3 regions of the Clostridium sp. FP1 genome follow, and region 2 is predicted to be linked to each of the others. Evidence: predicted binding sites of a transcription regulator. Region 2 holds the regulator's gene; each other region holds the start of a gene.

Region 1 (6,482 bases), 1.1 Mb from region 2:
TCCTTGAACTTTTCAAGGCGCAACTCTCACACCACCGTGCGTACCGTTCGGTACACGGCGGTTCAATAAGAATTACCTAATCATAAATTTTTCAGTTAAGGTTATAAAGCCTTGTTCTTTAAGGTATTTATTAGTTAGAGTTCTTGTTAAGACTGGGCTATGGGATATTCTCCAATAGCCTTTTCTTGTATTCGCATATTCCCAAGCTTTGTATTCATCAATACCAAGCCTTTTGAGATTATCATGTTTTGTTTTAATTCTCTTCCATTGTTTCCAATAACATAAGCGAATCCTTCGTCTTAGCCACTCGTCTAAGGTTTTAAGTATACTTTTCATATCTGCTAATTTAAAATAATTTACCCATCCAACTATAACTTGTCTTAGTTTAATAGCACGAAGTTCCATACTCATAGCATTACTTCTTCCTGTTATTTCTTTGAGCTTACTTTTAAGTTTCTTAACAGAATTTTGGTGTACTCTTATTCCCATTTCACCTTTCTTTGGATAAAATGTAAATCCCAAATACTTCAGCTTCCACGGTCTGTCGACCTTGCTCTTGTCTTTATTGACTTTGAGTTTCAAATCCTCTTCTATAAACCTTGTTATACTTGCCATTACACGGTATGCTGATTTCTTTGATTTTAAATAAATATTACAGTCGTCAGCATAACGACTGAAGTGCAATCCTCGCTTTTCTAACTCTTTATCCAACTCATTTAACATGACATTACTAAGTAATGGTGAAAGATTGCCACCTTGCGGTACACCTTTTTGAGAGGTATTAAAAATTCCTCTTTCCATTACTCCCGCTTGAAGATATTTTCTTATAAGGGATATTACCCTAACATCCTTTACTTCTTTATAAACCAATCCTATTAATTTGTCATGATTTACAGTATCGAAGTATTTCTCCAAATCAATATCTACTGCCCACTTGTAACCTTTATCCATGTATTCTTTGCATTTCCGAATTGCTTGGTGTGCACTTCTATTTGGTCTAAATCCATAACTATTATCCGAAAATTTCTCTTCAAATATTGGATTTAGAACTTGAGCGATAGCTTGTTGTATTACTCTGTCTACAGCAGTTGGTATTCCTAGTGGTCGTTTCTTTCCATCAGGCTTAGGTATTTCTACTCGCCTTACTGGATTAGGTTTATACCTACCTTCCAATAGTAATTGCCGAAGGCTGGCGCCATTTTCTTTCAAGTATTGTAGAAGTTCATCTACCTTCATACCATCAACTCCATGACTACCTTTATTAGCTCTAACTTTCTTAAATGCTTGATTTAAGTTGTTTCTGTCAATAATCCTTTCAAACAGTCCATTGGTGTATTTATTTTCGGCGTTCTGTCTCTTTTCTATCGTCAATGAAATGCTCGGCGCTCCTACATACTCTTCGAGTTCCACTCTATCCTTTTGTAGGTAACCTTCATTATGAAGTTGTCTGCTTTTATCACATTTCTTTGTGTTTTTCAAAGTTTCAAAACCTCCTATCGTTCAGTCCTTCACCGAAGGCTCATGAACCTTCTGCTACTATGACGTCTGCTGACTTCTTAGATTTCAACTTTACATCACTGCAAAGGTTGTTATTTCAAAATTCATCTCTATAACCTTTACCTAAGATCTCCCCGGGTAAGAACGCAATCTTTCACTCCATCTATCTGCTACATTTACACCACTTGTTTCGAATAGTTTTGGGCTTCGTTATGTTATGCAAACTTACCCACAAGCACATGCCTTATATGTAGTTTCTATTCGTCAGACCAGAGTTTTGCCGCCGACTTCCTTCAGATTCCACGTCACCATGGACACCCTTGTCTTAAGCTATGCACTTGGCACTATTAACCCGTGCTAGGGACTTTCACCCATTAGATTGCGTCCATGCCGGGCGCACATAAAAAGTAAGAGCCTGATGTAACTCATCACACTCTTACTTTTTTTGAAAAATATGAAGGTTAAGAATTTATTTTAATCTAGTACCCTCTTCATTTTGAAGGATTAGGTCACTTTTCATAAGGCCACCTAATGCTCTTTTAAATGCGTTTTTGCTAGTTTTAAAAACTTTTTTTATATCATCTGGAGAACTTTTATCATTGTATGGCATAAATCCATCGGAACTTTTAAGATATTCTAATATTTGCTCTTCAACTATATCTCTTTCCTCTAGTCTTGGTTTTCTTACTGTTAAGTCCATTTTACCATCTTCATAATATTTTTTAACTCTTGCTTTTAATCTATCTCCAGGCGTTATATTCATATAATTCTCATTTCTTAAAATAACCCCTCTGTAAATATCATCAATAGCTACCATTACAGTACCATTAGTCTGGATTCCGTATACTGTGCCTTCCACTTCATCATCAATATTATATGAATCTGTATCGTATAAATATTTATCAACAAAAGTAGTGGCTGCAATTCTTCCAGTCTTATCTAGATATATATAAAAAAGATATTTTCTGCCTGTTTCTAAACTGTAATTTTCCTCCTTAAAAGGAACCAATACATCTCTTTCTAGACCAATTTCTACAAAACTACCTATTGTAGTCATGTCAACAACCTTAAGATAAGCTAAATCCCCCACCTTTGCAAGTGGTTTTTTTAAAGTTGAAATTAACCTATCACTTGAATCTCTGTACACAAAGGCTTCAACTTCATCATCAATATTAAGCGCCCTACCTAAAGTACTTTTCATTGGAAGTAGTACGTCATCACTAGTGTTTCCTGTGCCAGCGTCTAGATAGTACCCAAATTCTGCGCGCCTTACTACTTTTAAATTATTTAAATCTCCTATGTTTATCATTTATTATCTCCTACCTTTTATTTTAAACTTTTGACCAATCTATGTATTTGTTAAGTTTAGAAAAAATTCAACTAAATATTTTTCTTCAAGCATATACTTATATTTCTGCTCATTTGTCATCTTTTCTATTCCATTTAATTTTATCATTTTTCCCACTCCTTAAAAAAACAATAATTCTCTACCTTCTATTGTAGTTAAAAAACGTCGAAAATAAAAGCTATTTTTAAAAATAAAAGACAGTTAACAACTCAATTGTTCAAATAGTTGTTAACCGCCCCCATTTACCTACACTTTTATTTTATAATATATTTCATGGAAAGCTCTGCATAATGCTCCGCAGATTTTTTTAAGGCTTCTTTTTCTTCTATAGTCAGTTCTCGAATAACTCTTGCTGGTACTCCCATACAAAGAACGCCAGAAGGTATTTTCTTCCCCTGCGTAACCAAGCTACCAGCACCAATTATAGTATATTCTCCTATTTCAGCTCCATTTAGTATAGTGCTTCCCATACCAATTAAAGTATTACTTGAAATTTTACAACCATGTATTATAGAATTATGTCCTATAGTTACATACTCTCCAATATATACTGGAAAATCCTCATCATTGTGCACCGTACAATTGTCTTGAACATTTGTATAAGCACCTATAGATATATAATTCATATCTCCTCTTAATACAGCTCCAAACCAAATATTACTGTACTCTCCTATAGATACATTTCCTATAACGTCCGCACTGATAGCAATAAAAGATTGTTTGTGTACCTTAGGTATTTGTCCATCAAATTGATGTATCATAAGCTACTAATCACCTCTTCCCAAAAAAAATAATTACTTATCTATTATACAATATAATAATATTTATTACACTGCAATATTTTATAAATTGTCCTATTATTCGCAATATTATTACATAATAATCTGTATTGATTTTTATATAATTTCATTATATAATACCATATATAGTTATGAATTCCTTTGTGATTACTACATATAGTGTGTTATACTATTTTAGCATATAAGATTAAACTAAATAATTGTGAAAATTTTTAGTGTAGTAACATCAGCACGCATAAATATAATTTTAGAATTAATTTATATATTAAGAAAATAATAGGAGGTGAATATACTAGCTTTTTTAGGCTAGTATACTTATGGCGGAGATAAAAAGTTTAATTAAAAGATTTTATACAAGTTCATTAGAAAAAGATAAAAATATTACTGTTTTTGATTTGTTTCATTGGAAAAAGGTAGATGTTTTTCTAAAGGACCATAAAACAAACAAAGTACTTTTAGATATGAAGGATTTAGAATTTCCTGAGCATTACTCGCAAAATTCTTGCGATATTATAGCTTCAAAATATTTCAGAAAATCCGGTGTTCCCACTAAGCAAGGCTACGAAAACAGTATGAAAATGGTAGCTCATAGGCTTGTTAATTTTTGGTGTGAATCCTTAACTGACCAAACAATTATTAAAACTGATGAGGAAAAAAGCATTGTTTATGATGAATTAGTATATGCATTTTTAAATCAAATGTTTGCTCCAAATTCTCCTCAATGGTTTAATACTGGGCTTAACCTCTCTTATGGTATAAAAGGTGGAACCCTAGATAATTTTTATTATGATGAAAGTAAAAAAATGATTGTTAAAAGCGAGGATGCTTATACAAGAACTCAGGCTTCTGCTTGTTTCATTCTCTCAATTGAAGATAAATTACTTGGCAAACACTCAATATCTGAGCAGTATGTAACAGAAACTAAATTATTCAAAGGCGGTTCAGGTACCGGAACAAACTTCTCTAGCATAAGAGGTCGTGGCGAAAGGTTATCTAGTGGTGGAGTCTCTTCAGGTCTAATGAGTTTTTTAAAAGGCCTTGATAGAAATGCAGGAGCAATAAAATCTGGCGGAACTACAAGACGTGCTGCTAAAATGCTATGTCTTGATATTGACCATCCGGAAATAATGGAATTTATGACTTGGAAAGCTAAAGAAGAAGATAAGGTACGCGCTCTTACCAAAATGGGTTATGATGGCAACTTTGAAGGAGAAGCTTACGAGACCGTATCTGGACAAAACGGAAACAATTCCATAAGATTTTCAGATGAATTCATGATGAAGGTTGATGACCTTTCAAAAAATCCTAAGCAGACTATTACTCTTAAAGGAAGAGCTGACAACTCAGTTAATAAAGATATACCTGTTAAGAAGCTATGGGATACCTTTAATAAAGCTGCTTGGTTATGCGCAGATCCAGCTCCCCAGTTTGATGATACCTTTAATGCATGGCACACTTGTCCAGCTGGAGAAGATGGCGCAGTTAATGCAAAGCACAATAGAATTAATTCAACTAACCCTTGTGGAGAATATGCATTTTTAGATGATACTTCCTGTAATTTAGCCTCTATTAATATTTATAAATTCTATGACAGTAAAACTAAAAAATTAGATATAGATGGATATGTTCATTTAATAGGACTTACTCAATTAATCCTTGAAGCTTCCATACATTGGGGCCAATTTCCTACAGAAGATATAGCAAGAAAAACACACTTATTTAGAAGCACAGGACTTGGAATTGCAAACCTCTCTTCACTACTTATGGTAATGGGATACGCCTATGACTCAGAAGATGCTAGAAATTTAGCTTCCTCGCTAACTGGAATAATGACAGCTCAGTCTTATTATGTCTCATCCCTCATGGCAAAAGAACTAGCTCCTTTTGAAAAATATGAAATTAACAAAACATATATGCAACTAGTTATAAGAAATCACGCTAGAGCAGCTGGAGCTCTAAATACTGAATTTGAAAATTTAAACTATGAGCCTGTAAAAGTTAATCACAATCTTTTAAAGGGCAACTCTCTAGGTTATATAAGTGAAACCTTAAAAAATTGCTTCACAAAAGCATTAAATAGTGGTGAAAAATACGGTTTTAGAAATGCCCAAGTTACAGTTATAGCTCCTACTGGTACTATTTCCTTTGCTATGGATTGTGGAGCAACCTCTATAGAACCATATTTCAGCCATTTTATTTATAAAAAATTATCTGGTGGCGGTTATATGACCATGGTTAATCCGGTAATTAAAGCTTCCTTAACTAACCTCGGATATTCTCAAATCCAAACAAATGATATTCTAGACTATATCCTAAGAAAAGAAAAAGTTAATGAAAACGGCTTTGAGTACGAAAAAATTATTGATGGAAAAATCGAGGGCGCTCCACATTTAAAACCTGAACATTTAGCTATATTTGATACAGCAAACAAATGCGGTAGTGGAAAAAGATACATTCCATTTATGGGACATGTTCTCATGATGGCAGCAATAACTCCGATGATATCAGGTTCTATATCAAAAACTGTAAATTTACCTAAAAATGCCACTATAGAAGATTTTAAAGAAGTCATACTTAACTCTTGGAAATTAGGTGTAAAAGGCATAGCCTTATATAGAGATGGTTCAAAGGCAAGTCAGCCTTTAAACACTACCCTATCTCAAGATAAAGAACTATCCCTTGAAGATTTATCCTATGCGGATCTTTTAAAGAAAGCAAAGACGCAAGAGGAAATTTCCAATCATTCTACAAGAGAAAAACCAATTGGAATCCGTTATGGCACTACTCATCCTGCTCAAATTGATGATGTAAAAGTCTATACTACTGTAAATAGACGT
Region 2 (6,482 bases):
CAAACATTTTTTTAGCATAGGGGTTAATCATTATGACTTTATTTTTCCTATCAACAGCAATGACTCCACTATCCATACTTTGCAAAATAGCCTCTAGCCTGTTTTGTTTGTCTGTAACCTCATTTAAAGTGAACTCTAGTTTATCTGCCATCTCATTAAAGTTCTTTGCTAGTTGCCCTATTTCGCCATCTGATAATGTCCTAGCTCTTCTATGGATTTCCCCCTTACTAATTCTTGAAGTAATAAAAATTAAGTCTGTAATAGGTTTTACTATAATACAGGATAGTTTTAGAGAAAACCAAATTGACATTATCGCACAAAATAATATGGCCAATATGTAAAGCTTAAAATATTTACTGCCTAGACCATTTACAATTTCAACAGGCATCGAACTTCTAATAATAAGACCATCATCAAAAGCAGTGGCAAAATACATCATATTCTTCTCAGTAGATGAACTATATCTCACTGAAAATCCACTGCCACTTTTTCTTGCCTCTATTAATTCTTGCCTATCATTGTGGTTACCCATAGTTTCTGCATTTACAGATGAATCATAAATAACTTTACCTTTCTTATCTATATAGGTTACTCTTAACTCCGAATGCGCTAAATTTTCTACGAAAAATTTCTCTTGGTCTCTTAAATTATTACTTTTCAATAAGTTAATTATCATATTATTATTTATTTCAAGTTTATCTTTTAGATTTTGTTGATATTCATAATTAAAAATAGATACAAATAGAACAGTTACTATTGTAAATATAAAAATCACAGTACTGAGCAAATATATAACTAATTTTTTTTTCATAATTAATCACCAAAATTAAATCTATATCCTATACCCCTAATAGTTTGAATATATGCTGGATTTTTATCATCCTCTTCAATTTTTTGTCTTAAATGTCTTATATGAACGTCTACAGTTCTTGTTTCTCCTAAGTATTCATAACCCCATATTTTATCTAATAGGAAGTCTCTTGTCATAACTCTACCTTTATTTTTTATTAAGATTTCCAATAACTCAAATTCCTTTAAGGTTAAATCAATTTTACTTTCACTTTTAATGACCTCGTGTTTACCAAAGTCAATAGCCAAATTACCAATATTGAAAGTTTTTTCAACTAGCTGCATATTGGTTCTTCTAAGTATAGCTTTAATCCGCGCAACTAGCTCCCTTACTGAAAATGGCTTTGTAATATAATCATCTGCACCTAGCTCAAGTCCTATTATTTTGTCTATTTCTTCTCCTTTGGCTGTTATCATTATTATTGGCATATTTGCCATAGATGAGTCTTTTCTAATTTCCTTACACACATCCAAGCCATCCATTCCAGGCAACATTAAATCTAGTAACATTAATTGTGGCAATTGTTCTTTAACCAGTTTTATAGCCTCTATACCATCCCCCGCACATATAACCTTATATCCGCTTTTCTCAAGATTAAACCTAATTAACTCCTGAATATGCTCTTCATCATCCACCACTAATATTTTTTCTCCAGCCATGTTAATCCCTCCATACTTTTTCTGCTTAACTTATTGAGTTAAATCATCTCCTGCTGAGTTGCAATTAACGACTTCAGAAGGAGATTTAGAGTCCCACTGAAGTTTTTTTATTGCACTATCTAACCCCAACTTATAGAAGTGTGGGGCTTTCCTTCCGAACCGTCGTTAAGTATACAAAAGAAAACATCCTACCTTGCTTATTTTCACTATTTCTATAGGAATATAATTCATATTGTTTATTACAGGCAGTACAAGTGTTGGTAGTAGTAATATTTTCTTCTTTAATACCCTTGTCCACAAGTTGTGCCAAAATACATTTTTCTAAATCCAATTTATTATTATTGCTAATTTTAATATTACTATAAATATCTTCACTAGTAAACGCTTCTATTAGTTCCGGGCTAACTTCATAGCAACAACCACCAATATGTGGACCAATGTATACCCTAATATCCTTAGCTTTTGAGCCATAATTTTCTTCTAATTTTTTAATTGTTTTACTTACAATTAATGCCTTTGTACCTTTCCATCCACTATGTACGGCAGCTATTACTCCTTTTTTAGTGTCTACTAAAATTACTGGAACACAATCTGCCGTAAACACACCTATAGCTGTTTTAGTTCTATCTGATATTAATGCATCTCCATCATTAGTATTTCCATCAAAACTTACAATTATGTCACTATGAATTTGATTTAAATAGCCTATAGCTTGTAATTTGTAATGTTTCTTAATCATTTCTAAATTTAGCAACCCTTCCTGTGTATTTTTATTAAAATTTAGGTCAGCTTTTGCTGTAGCAAACAAAATCACAGCATTCTCATACTGGAATTTTATAAATTCATGATTATTAATAGTTTCAATTTTCATTACTTCACCTCATTTATAAGTACATAGAGTGTAAAAATTTTAATTTTTCAAAATACAAAATGCCTAAGGGTGTTTTATTCCTTAGACATTAATTTCCTTATTTCTTCCATAAACGTATTAATATCTTTGAATTGCCTATAAACTGAAGCAAATCTCACATAAGAAACCTCATCTACATTCTTTAGTATATTCATAATGATTTCTCCGATATAGTCAGATTTTACTTCTGTAAGCATTTCATTATTTAACTGTTTTTCTACCTCATCACAAATGGCTTCAATTTGCATTCTTGATACTGGTCTTTTTTGACAGGCCTTCATAAGTCCATTTATTATTTTTGTTCTGTCAAAATATTCTCTATTAAAATCCTTTTTTATTACTAAAATTGGTATATCATCTACTTTTTCATAAGTAGTATATCGTTTAAAACAAGTCAGACACTCGCGTCTTCTTCTAGTTGCAATATTATCCTCTGTTGATCTAGAATCAACTACTTTACTTTCTTCACAGCTGCAATATGGACACTTCAATGCTTTTCACGCCCTCTTTCTTGTATAGTTAGCAAATATAATAACATTATACACTTTTTCTTATAAATTAAAATACTTTAGGCACATAAAAATAAATAACAAGTAGGATAACTTGTTATTTATTTTTATGTGCTACCTTATTAAATTTCTATTATGTGTTATTCATTTTCTATATTTACATCACTACCATCTACAAGAATAACGTCCACACCAATTTTTTTTACCTTTTCCCAAGGTATCTCAATGCTATTATTTTTATTAAACCAAGATGATTTTTGAGTTGGAAGTATGATTGAAATAATTCGATATTCTTCACAATCAACTTTTAAATCTTTGATGTATCCCATTTTCGACCCTGAATTTAAATCTATAATTTCCATTTGTCTTAAGTTATTTATAGCAAACATTAAGCTGTCCAATTTATTACCCCCCATAAGTTTTTGAAAACCGCTAGTCACGTGCACTAGTCTATTTTTAAAAATGCATAACACTTTATATTATTTATATTCATTAGTCATTAAAAATATCATTTTTAATGACAAAAAATTAATTTCTTAAAATAAAACATAGAACCATAAGAAGTTTCAAGCATAAATTAAAATGATATTACAAAAAAAAGATCCCATAAAGGGACCTTATACCATTTTATTAATTTCTTTTTTTAATCTTTTTATAATTCTTTTTTCAAGTCTTGAGATATAAGATTGTGATATTCCAAGAATATCCGCAACTTCTTTTTGTGTTTTTTCTGTAGTTCCATTTAAGCCAAATCTTAGTTGCACAATTTCTTTTTCTCTTGAATTTAAACGTTGCATAGCAAGCCAAAGCAATTGTTTATCTACATCATCTTCAATAATATTGTAAACCACATCGTTGTCAGTGCCAAGAATATCAGAAAGTAACAATTCATTACCGTCCCAATCAACATTTAGAGGTTCATAAAAAGAAATTTCTGTTTTTATTTTACTATTTCTTCTGAGATACATTAAAATTTCATTTTCAATACATCTTGAAGCATATGTAGCTAATTTGATTTTCTTTTCAGGGTCAAAGGTATTAACTGCTTTTATAAGCCCTATGGTTCCAACAGAAATTAAGTCTTCAACATTTACACCTGTATTTTCAAACTTCCTTGCTATATATACTACTAGCCTTAAATTTCTTTCGATTAAGGTGGCTCTCACTTTTTTGTCACCTGTATCTAATCTAACCACTAATTCGTCCTCTTCATCCTTAGTCAAAGGAGGTGGTAGTGCATCATTCCCCCCTATATAAAACAAATTTTTTGAAAATACTTTGAATTTAACAATCAACTTGTTTAACACTACTTTAAAATTGAACATAATATCCTCCTTATATCTATTATTTCATATAATAATTTTGAACTTTTAATTAAGTATTCCCCTTGACATAAGCGCATTGTAGTAGTTGTCTTTGCTCAATTTATCCTCACAAAAGGCTATAATTACATCTTTTGTTTCAATGGTTTTTTTATCAATATGAATATTAATATACTCTGGTTTAAAACCTACAAGGCTTCCCCTAGTTCCATTTAGTACAGTATAGGGAATGTAATAGGTATTGTTTTTTTCAAGTATTACATCATTTAACATATTACGTTCAACAATTAATACTGGCAAATTAGTAGCAGGCTCACGAAGCTCATTTCCTGTATCTAAAAATGCTACAATAGTTTTTTTATGACTTTTACTAATTATATCAACAGTGTATATAAGAGTTAATATTTTTTTTCTATCCCCTATAAAAATTACGATCCTATATATCAACATATAAATTATCATTACTGAAAGAAGTAATTTTTCATAAGGAAAATTTATTATAATTATATTAAATGACATTTCCTTACTATTGCTTATTTGAATAAATAAACACATCCCAGCTAAAAGAATTGAATATAATATAAATATTATACAAGCCTTAATTATGAATAAAATATTTTTTTCTCTAAAAACAATTAAAATCATTCCTATAACTATTAATATTTTAAAAGGTATATATGACAAGTATTTAAGCTTTGGGTACACAACTGTTAAAACATATAGGCTACCCACAAAACTTGATAGGCACATCCACATAAGATTCACTCTTTTTCTTAATGTTTGAACAGTAACATGCAATATGAATAGATTAACTATAAAATTTACTAATATAAGAACATCTACATATACTATCACTCGCCCTTCCTCCTTTAAAAACATTATATAACTTATGCGATTAAAATTTTGTCATTTTTTACCACAAATATAATTTTTATTCTTCTATAAAATGCCACTAATTCCCATATTTTTTTTAAATATACAGGTAATAAAAAAATACCTATGCACTACAAATTATATTGTAAGTGCATAGGTACCTATAAGTAACTAAAATTGTTTATTTACTTTGTCTTCGTAAAAAAGCTGGAATTTCCAAATCAGAAGTCTCATAATCTTTAGTATATGCAGCTTCTTCGATAGGTTTAACAAATTCTTTTTCTTTTTCTTTTTCTTTGGTCTTTGGTACAGTTTTATTTTTTAATATTTTTTCATTTTCAAAGCCAGTTGCTATAACTGTTATTCTTATTTCATCTTTTAAATTTTCATCTATAACTGCACCAAATATGATATTGGCATCTGGATCTGCAGCTCCTTGAACAATTTCCGCGGCTTCATTTATTTCAAGAAGTCCTAGATCTGTTCCACCAGTAATATTTAAAAGTACACCAGTAGCACCAACTATAGAAGTTTCGAGTAGTGGGCTTGAAATAGCTTGCTTTGCTGCTTCTTGGGATCTGTTATCACCTGAGGCTCTACCAACACCCATATGCGCAAGACCTTTTGCAAGCATAATTGTTCTTACATCTGCAAAGTCTAGATTTACAAGACCAGGTATTGTAATTAAATCAGATATACCTTGTATACCCTGTCTTAAAACATCATCTGCCATTTTAAAGGAGTCCATCAATGTAGTTTTCTTATCTACCATGGTTAATAATCTTTCATTTGGAATTGTAACCAAAGTATCTACCGTTTCTTTTAGAGTTTTTATTCCTATTTCGGCATTAATCATTCTTTTTCTGCCTTCAAAAGGGAATGGTTTTGTTACAACTCCTACAGTTAGTATTCCCATAGATTTAGCAATTTCAGCAACTACAGGTGCAGCGCCAGTACCTGTACCGCCTCCCATACCTGCAGTAATAAATACCATATCTGCTCCTTTTATAGCTTGTGATATTTCATCTCTGCTTTCTTCGGCTGCTTTCATACCAATCTCTGGATTGGCCCCTGCTCCTAGCCCTTTAGTGAGTTTATCACCTATTTGAATTTTTTGTACCGCATGAGAAAGAATTAAAGCTTGTTTATCTGTATTTATAGCTATAAACTCTACGTTTTTAAGTCCCTCCATAATCATCCTGTTTATAGCGTTATTTCCTCCGCCACCACACCCAATTACCTTAATCTGAGCAAATTCTTGAACATCAACATCAAAATCTAGCACGACACTACCTCCTTATTAGAAAAAGTCTGCAAAAAACCCTTTGATTTTTGCTACAAATTGGTTTTTTTCACCTT
Region 3 (6,482 bases), 2.8 Mb from region 2:
AAGCTTTAGATTTGTGGTTACAGATGAAATAGCCATAAAAGATTTGTATGAAATCTTATCAACATCTAAGGAAGTTAGTGAAAAATCAACACTAGAGTCTGATTATATATTTGAAATGTATGAGGGCGTAGATAAAGTCCACAAATTTAACTATATAGCAGGGCTGGATGAAAAAGATGGAGCTAATTTGTATAGTTCAGATAATAGCTATATTGTATCTAAAAGAATTGATAATGATATAATACAAAACTTTTGGAATATACGAAAGCCAATAGATTTTAAAACTGTATATTATGATTCCATTTCAAAGGTATTAGATAAGTATGTAGAGGGTGAAGGCAAGGGCAAAAAAATAGGACTTGATATAAGTGAGGATAATAGTGTAGCTAAATTTGTACTATCAACTGATTTAGAATCCTTTAAAAGTAAATTGTTAGATGATTATAATGCTACATTACTAAAAGGTAAAGCTACGGATTATGATGTGTTAATAAAAGTTAAAACGCAAGGATATAAAGCTACTATATACAAGGCCTCTGCTACAATTAAGACTACACTTAGTGAGAAAGAAAAGGTGTATTACGTAGTAGCTAAATATTATAAAGGACTATGGAACATTGAAACTTTTGAAGATAAAAAACCACCTAAATTTTAATATAATCTCAGTGTGACATATTTTCAGGATGTCTAAATAATAAAAATCTGTATTTGGAGAACAAATACAGATTTTTATTATTAAAATTTTATTAGAAAAAGCTTTCCATTATATTGTTTCTCAAATTAGTAGGAGATGCCATATTTAAATCAATAGTATCTCCTATTTTTGAATTTTTAGGTAAACGAGCAATACATATATCCACAGTAGTTCCGTCTGAAAAATTTATAAAAGCATCTGTATTGTCCATATCTATTATTTTACCAATCATTATGAAAACATCCTTTCACAGTCTATAAACTAACTCTTGTATAGTTTTAGCAAAGATAGACATTATATTCATGAAAGTGATAATATTTTTATAAAATGAATAAAACAAAGGATATAAGTGGACTTAAGGATAGCTGATATAAACTAAAAAACACCTATCACAGTGTGATAGGTGTTTTATCTATAATTGATGTATATTATAGATTACTTTAGAATTTGAATTATAATCTAGTAACGTTTGAAGCTTGAGGGCCTCTAGCGCCAGTAGTTATTTCGAATTGAACTTGTTGTCCTTCTTCTAAAGATTTATATCCGTCTCCTTGAATAGCTGAAAAATGTACGAATACATCTTCTTCTCCTTCTACGGATAAGAATCCAAACCCTTTTTCTGAATTAAACCATTTAACTGTACCTGTTTTCATATAACTTTCCTCCTGAATAAAAAAATTTGTAACATTTGTAACATAAAACATTTGTAACATAAGTATTATAATACTACACTTTGTTAAAATTTTAAATAGTTTTTCAAAAATAAAATAAATAATTGCGTATCTTTTTATTTATTTACTAAGAATTCATCTAAACTTAATTTACTTAATTATATTATAGTATAATTTAAAATACATACAGTTTAGTTATTTTTTATTAAACTATTTTAACTTAAGGCAGTATATTATTTATAATAGTTTTAGTAGTGGTTGCTTTATGTTCTAAATATAGTTTGGCTTTTAATGTTTTTTTTATACTGTTTTATTTTTTTTTATTTTTTTTCAGGCAGATATTAATAAAAATAAGTTTAGAGGTGAAATTATAATGTCAAGAGCACAATAAGGATAAAAAATCAAAGGAAATTGAGATAATCAAAACCTAAATGGGCGTATTATATGATAGAAGTTAATTGTCAAATTGATATATAATTTTTACTAGAGTATAATAAGCAAAGTACAAGATATTGTGTTTAGGGAGGCCTAGTTATGCTACATGTAGTCAAAAGAGATGGACGAGAGGTTCAGTTTGATTCGATAAAAATCACAAATGCCATAAGGGGAGCAGCGGATGAGATAGGTTTTAATTTAAAAGAAAGTGAAATTATAGAGCTAACTCAAAAGGTGTTAGAAAGAATTGAGGATTTGGACAAACAGCAACTTTCTGTGGAAGAAATACAGAATATTGTTGAAGATAAACTTTTAGAAAATGGTCATAAGCCTATTGGAGTAGCTTTTTCTAATTATAGGCGTGAACGTAATAAGATTAGAGAAATAAAATCAGATCTTATGAAAGCTATAGAAAAAATAGGAGTAGAAACAGATAGAGATAATGCTAATGTGGGCAATAATTTTAGTTCTAAGTTACTTAGAATTGCTAGTGAATCTAACAAATGGCATAATTTATCTATGATGCCTAAGCATTTAGCAAAAGCACATGAAAATGGAGACGTATATTACCATGATTTGGATAGTTACAATTTAACCGTAAATTGTTTGCATATACCAACAAAAGAAGTTTTAGAAAGAGGCTTTAATACGGGCTATGGCTATATAAGGAGAGCAAAAAGGATAGAGTCTGCAGCGGAACTTTCATGTATTTTACTTCAATCAACTCAGAACGATATGTTTGGAGGTCAGTCACATCCAGATTTTGATAATGATATGGCAGCATTTATAGAATACACAAGGCAAGAAATACGTCAAGAGATTAGAGACCTAGGTGTAGATGAAAATAAGATCAATGCGTTTGCAGAGCGTAAATTAAGAAGAGCTATAGAGCAATCTATGCAGGGCATAGTATATAACCTAAATACAATGCATAGCAGAGCAGGATCACAAGTGCCTTTTAGTTCAATGAATATTGGAATACCAGAATCTAAAGACGCAGCCCTGGTATGTGAAATATTTCTAATAGAATATGAAAAAGGGCTTGGAAAAGGAGAACAACCAGTATTTCCTAATATAATTTTTAGAGTAAAAAAAGGAGTAAATAGAGAAAAAACTGATCCATATCACTATTTATATAAGCTTGCTTGTCAGGTTGCTAGCAAGAGAATGAACCCTACTTTTATGAATTTAGATGCTGATTTTAATAAATTTTACTATGATCAAGGAATTACACCGGCTACCATGGGGTGTCGTACTTATGTTTGTTCTAATATAAATGGAGAGGCAGGAACAAAGGGCAGAGGAAATATTGCACCGGCAACTATAAATCTTCCTAGACTTGGTATATTAGCTAAGGGAAATGTAGACAAGTTCTATAAATTACTCTATGTTAAGTTAGAACTTTGCAGAGAAGCACTTATGCATAGATATAATGTGTTAAAAAAGTTAAAGGTTAAGGATTTACCATTTGTAGCAGGTCAAGGACTAATGCTTGGAAGTGAAGGATTAACTCCTAATGATTCCATTGAACCTATTTTAAAGAATGGATCATGGGCTATTGGATTTATAGGCCTTGCGGAAACTCTAGCAGCGATAACAGGGAAGCATCATGGTGAATGCGAAGAGTCTAGAAAATTAGGGGTTGAAATAATATCCTATATAAGAAAGTATACTGACAAGTTAATAGATGAAACTAAGCTTAATTGGAGCACTTATGCAACGCCTGCTGAAGGGTTAAGTGGTAGGTTTATACTTCAAGATAAGGCTGTATTTGGTGAAATACCAGGGGTTACGGATAAGGAATATTATACAAATAGTTATCATGTTCCTGTAGGATATCCAATATCCATTGTAGGAAAAATAGATATTGAAGCACCTTATCATAAATTATGTAATGGTGGACATATTAGTTATATAGAACTTGACGATTACCCAACAGGGGAAATTATAATGGACATATTAGATTATGCATATAAGCAAACAAACATTAGTTACTTGGGGATTAATTTCCATATAAGATATTGTAAAGATTGCGGAACTTATCTCCAAAGTGGAGTTCAAAAATGCACGAAATGTGGGAGTCATAATATACAAGGAATTTCAAGAGTAACAGGTTACTTAAGTTTGGATGAGAGATTTGGTAATGGGAAAACAGCAGAGAGAGCAGATAGGATATCTCATACTGAGGATCATGCAGCTGTCTATTAAATAAAGTTTGTTTAAAATCATGAGCAATTGTATTAGTACAATTGCTCATGATTTACTTTATCATATAAAAGGCGGTGTATTTAGTGAAACTTCAAATAGGTGGGTTTTTAGATAATTCATTAGTCAATGGAGACGGAATGAGATCTGTGCTCTTTGTGTCTGGCTGCATGCATAACTGTGAAAGTTGCCAAAATCAGCTTATGCAAAGTTTTGATTATGGTGATTCTGTTTTAGTAGGAGATATTTTGAAAAAAATAGCTAAGAATAGGCCTATAATAAAAGGGGTCACCTTTTCAGGAGGAGAACCTTTTCAAAGTGCATTAGCACTATCAAAATTGTCAGAAGGAATAAGGAAGCAGGGATTAAATATTTGGTGTTATAGTGGATACACATATGACGAGATAATAAATAGTGAAGATAAAGACAAACTAGGGCTACTAAAATTTATAGATGTACTTATTGATGGTAAATTTCATGAAGAATTAAGGACAGATGCCAGTAAGTATACTGGCTCTTCCAATCAGAGGATTATTGATGTACAGAAAAGTATTTTAAAAAATGAAATTATATTATGGGAATAAATATACAAAAGGAAGCCCTCCAATTTTAAAATGGAGGGCTTCCTTTTTAAATATAATTTAGTATTTTAACAGACATTGATTCTCTTAATTCACCATTGATTATTAAGTTATTACTATCTATTTTTGAGGCGTTTTTCATGTACATAAGAAATGTTTCTACCCCATCTAAGGGAAAGGACACTAGTGAAGTTTTATAGTGCATGGGTATAACTATTTTGGGATTTATTTTCTTAGTAACTTCCGCAGCTTCTTTCCCATCCAGGGTGTAATTACCACCCACAGGAATAAACAATATATCTACACTTCCAATAACATCTATATCATCATTTGAAAGACTATGGCCTAAATCTCCTAAATGACATAAGGTATAGTCATCCATCTTAAAAGTGAATATTATGTTATCACCACGCTTTGCGCCTTTATCTTTGTCGTGATAAGAGGGGGTACCTTTTATAGGTATATCACATATATAGAACACACCAATTTTATCTATGATTTTATAATTACCATTTAACTCTTTAGTATAATTATGATCAAAATGCTTATGACTTATAGTTACAATATCCGGACTTCCTTTATAAATTTCATATCCTAGTGTAGTATCAAATGGATCTGTTAAAAGCTTTCTACCTTTTGAATCTTGCAAAAGGAAGCATGAATGACCTAGCCAAGTTATTTCCATGTAAATTCTCCTTTTATTAAATGATTTTTAAATATTTCACCTTAAATTGAAACAAATTGTCTCACTATACGTATTTTATAGAGAGACAATATTTTATATGACTATTTATCATTAAATTATGGCACATTTTATGGGGTAATATACTATTTTAAAAGTAAATATATTGAATTTCAATAAATTCTTGAAAAATATTTATAACTATAGAGATGGTAATAAAATTATAGTATAATTATCTCAGGATTAATACCATAATTTACAACAAGGCTTAAAATTATATAAATAATGATATAAATAATTAAATATGAAGGGTTAGGGGAGATTATATGAAAAATATCTTTAAAGCATTTACAATTATGATTTTAACTTTTGCATTGATTATACCTATGCAAATAATAGTTAAGGCTAGTACCTATGTAGATATGGGTCCTAAAAACGATGTGGTAGTTAGCAAGCCATGGACAGTGAATTTCAATAAATCACTGAGCCCTGCTACGGTTACTAGCACAAACATTAAGGTGGTTGGAGAAAATAATAATTACATAGACGTAAATGTTAGTTTAGCTAATGACAATAAAAAGGTAATAGTAAGTCCTGTAAAAAATTATGAATCTAATAAGACATATACCTTGATAGTTACGGAAAAGGTTAAATCTAATGATGGAGAGCCTCTGCCTAAAGAAGTTAGAATGAATTTTAATACCGAAACTATAAAACCAAGTATACCTACAAAACCAAGTGAGTTTACTGTATGTATAGATCCGGCGCAGTTCTATACGGAAAACACTGGTGTAAATGGTGCTAAGGCTAAGGATATAAATTTAAAGGTAGCGCTGAAACTAGGCAATATACTAAAAACAAGAGGATTCAATATAGTATACACCAGAAATGCTGATTCAGTACCTTGGAGTGCGGCTGGCGAGGATGATGCAAAAGCTGCAATAGCAAAGAATGCAAAGGCAGATGTGTTTTTAAGTATAAATACTAATAGTGCTTCAAATACTGAGGCCAGTGGTATTGAAACATATTATCTATCTGATGCTTCTAATAATAAGCTACTAGCTAGTTCAATACAGGGAGAACTAATAAAGGCAACAGCGGCAAAGGATAGGGAAATAAAAGTAGCAATGGAAACGGGAAATTTTGGGATATTAAAAAAGACAAGCTGTCCTGCTATAATGATGGAATTAGGGTTCCTAAGCAATCCAAATGAA

Evidence for each region. The regulator NrdR, encoded in region 2, represses ribonucleotide reductase genes. The targets are predictions, from matches to a motif close to CACNANATNTNGTG.
Region 1: the regulator NrdR is predicted to act here: its motif matches at 3,794-3,807, upstream of G9F70_RS20040 (vitamin B12-dependent ribonucleotide reductase).
Region 3: the regulator NrdR is predicted to act here: its motif matches at 1,869-1,882, upstream of nrdD (anaerobic ribonucleoside-triphosphate reductase).

The regions. Positions count from the first base shown of each region.
Region 1 covers NZ_JAAMNJ020000001.1:4,165,861-4,172,342, forward strand. Annotated here, with positions in the region: gene ltrA (group II intron reverse transcriptase/maturase) at 73-1,479, opposite strand; gene G9F70_RS20030 (S1 RNA-binding domain-containing protein) at 1,967-2,806, opposite strand; gene G9F70_RS20035 (gamma carbonic anhydrase family protein) at 3,100-3,606, opposite strand; gene G9F70_RS20040 (vitamin B12-dependent ribonucleotide reductase) at 3,963-6,482, shown strand, end outside.
Region 2 covers NZ_JAAMNJ020000001.1:3,068,756-3,075,237, forward strand. Annotated here, with positions in the region: gene pnpS (two-component system histidine kinase PnpS) at 1-811, opposite strand, end outside; gene G9F70_RS14930 (response regulator) at 814-1,509, opposite strand; gene pgeF (peptidoglycan editing factor PgeF) at 1,640-2,380, opposite strand; gene nrdR (transcriptional regulator NrdR) at 2,455-2,910, opposite strand; gene G9F70_RS14945 (YlmC/YmxH family sporulation protein) at 3,069-3,344, opposite strand; gene sigE (RNA polymerase sporulation sigma factor SigE) at 3,546-4,253, opposite strand; gene spoIIGA (sigma-E processing peptidase SpoIIGA) at 4,299-5,105, opposite strand; gene ftsZ (cell division protein FtsZ) at 5,305-6,408, opposite strand; gene ftsA (cell division protein FtsA) at 6,424-6,482, opposite strand, start outside.
Region 3 covers NZ_JAAMNJ020000001.1:233,485-239,966, forward strand. Annotated here, with positions in the region: gene G9F70_RS01085 (hypothetical protein) at 1-655, shown strand, start outside; gene G9F70_RS01090 (hypothetical protein) at 747-926, opposite strand; gene G9F70_RS01095 (cold-shock protein) at 1,147-1,347, opposite strand; gene nrdD (anaerobic ribonucleoside-triphosphate reductase) at 1,900-4,008, shown strand; gene nrdG (anaerobic ribonucleoside-triphosphate reductase activating protein) at 4,092-4,589, shown strand; gene G9F70_RS01110 (MBL fold metallo-hydrolase) at 4,636-5,271, opposite strand; gene G9F70_RS01115 (N-acetylmuramoyl-L-alanine amidase) at 5,595-6,482, shown strand, end outside.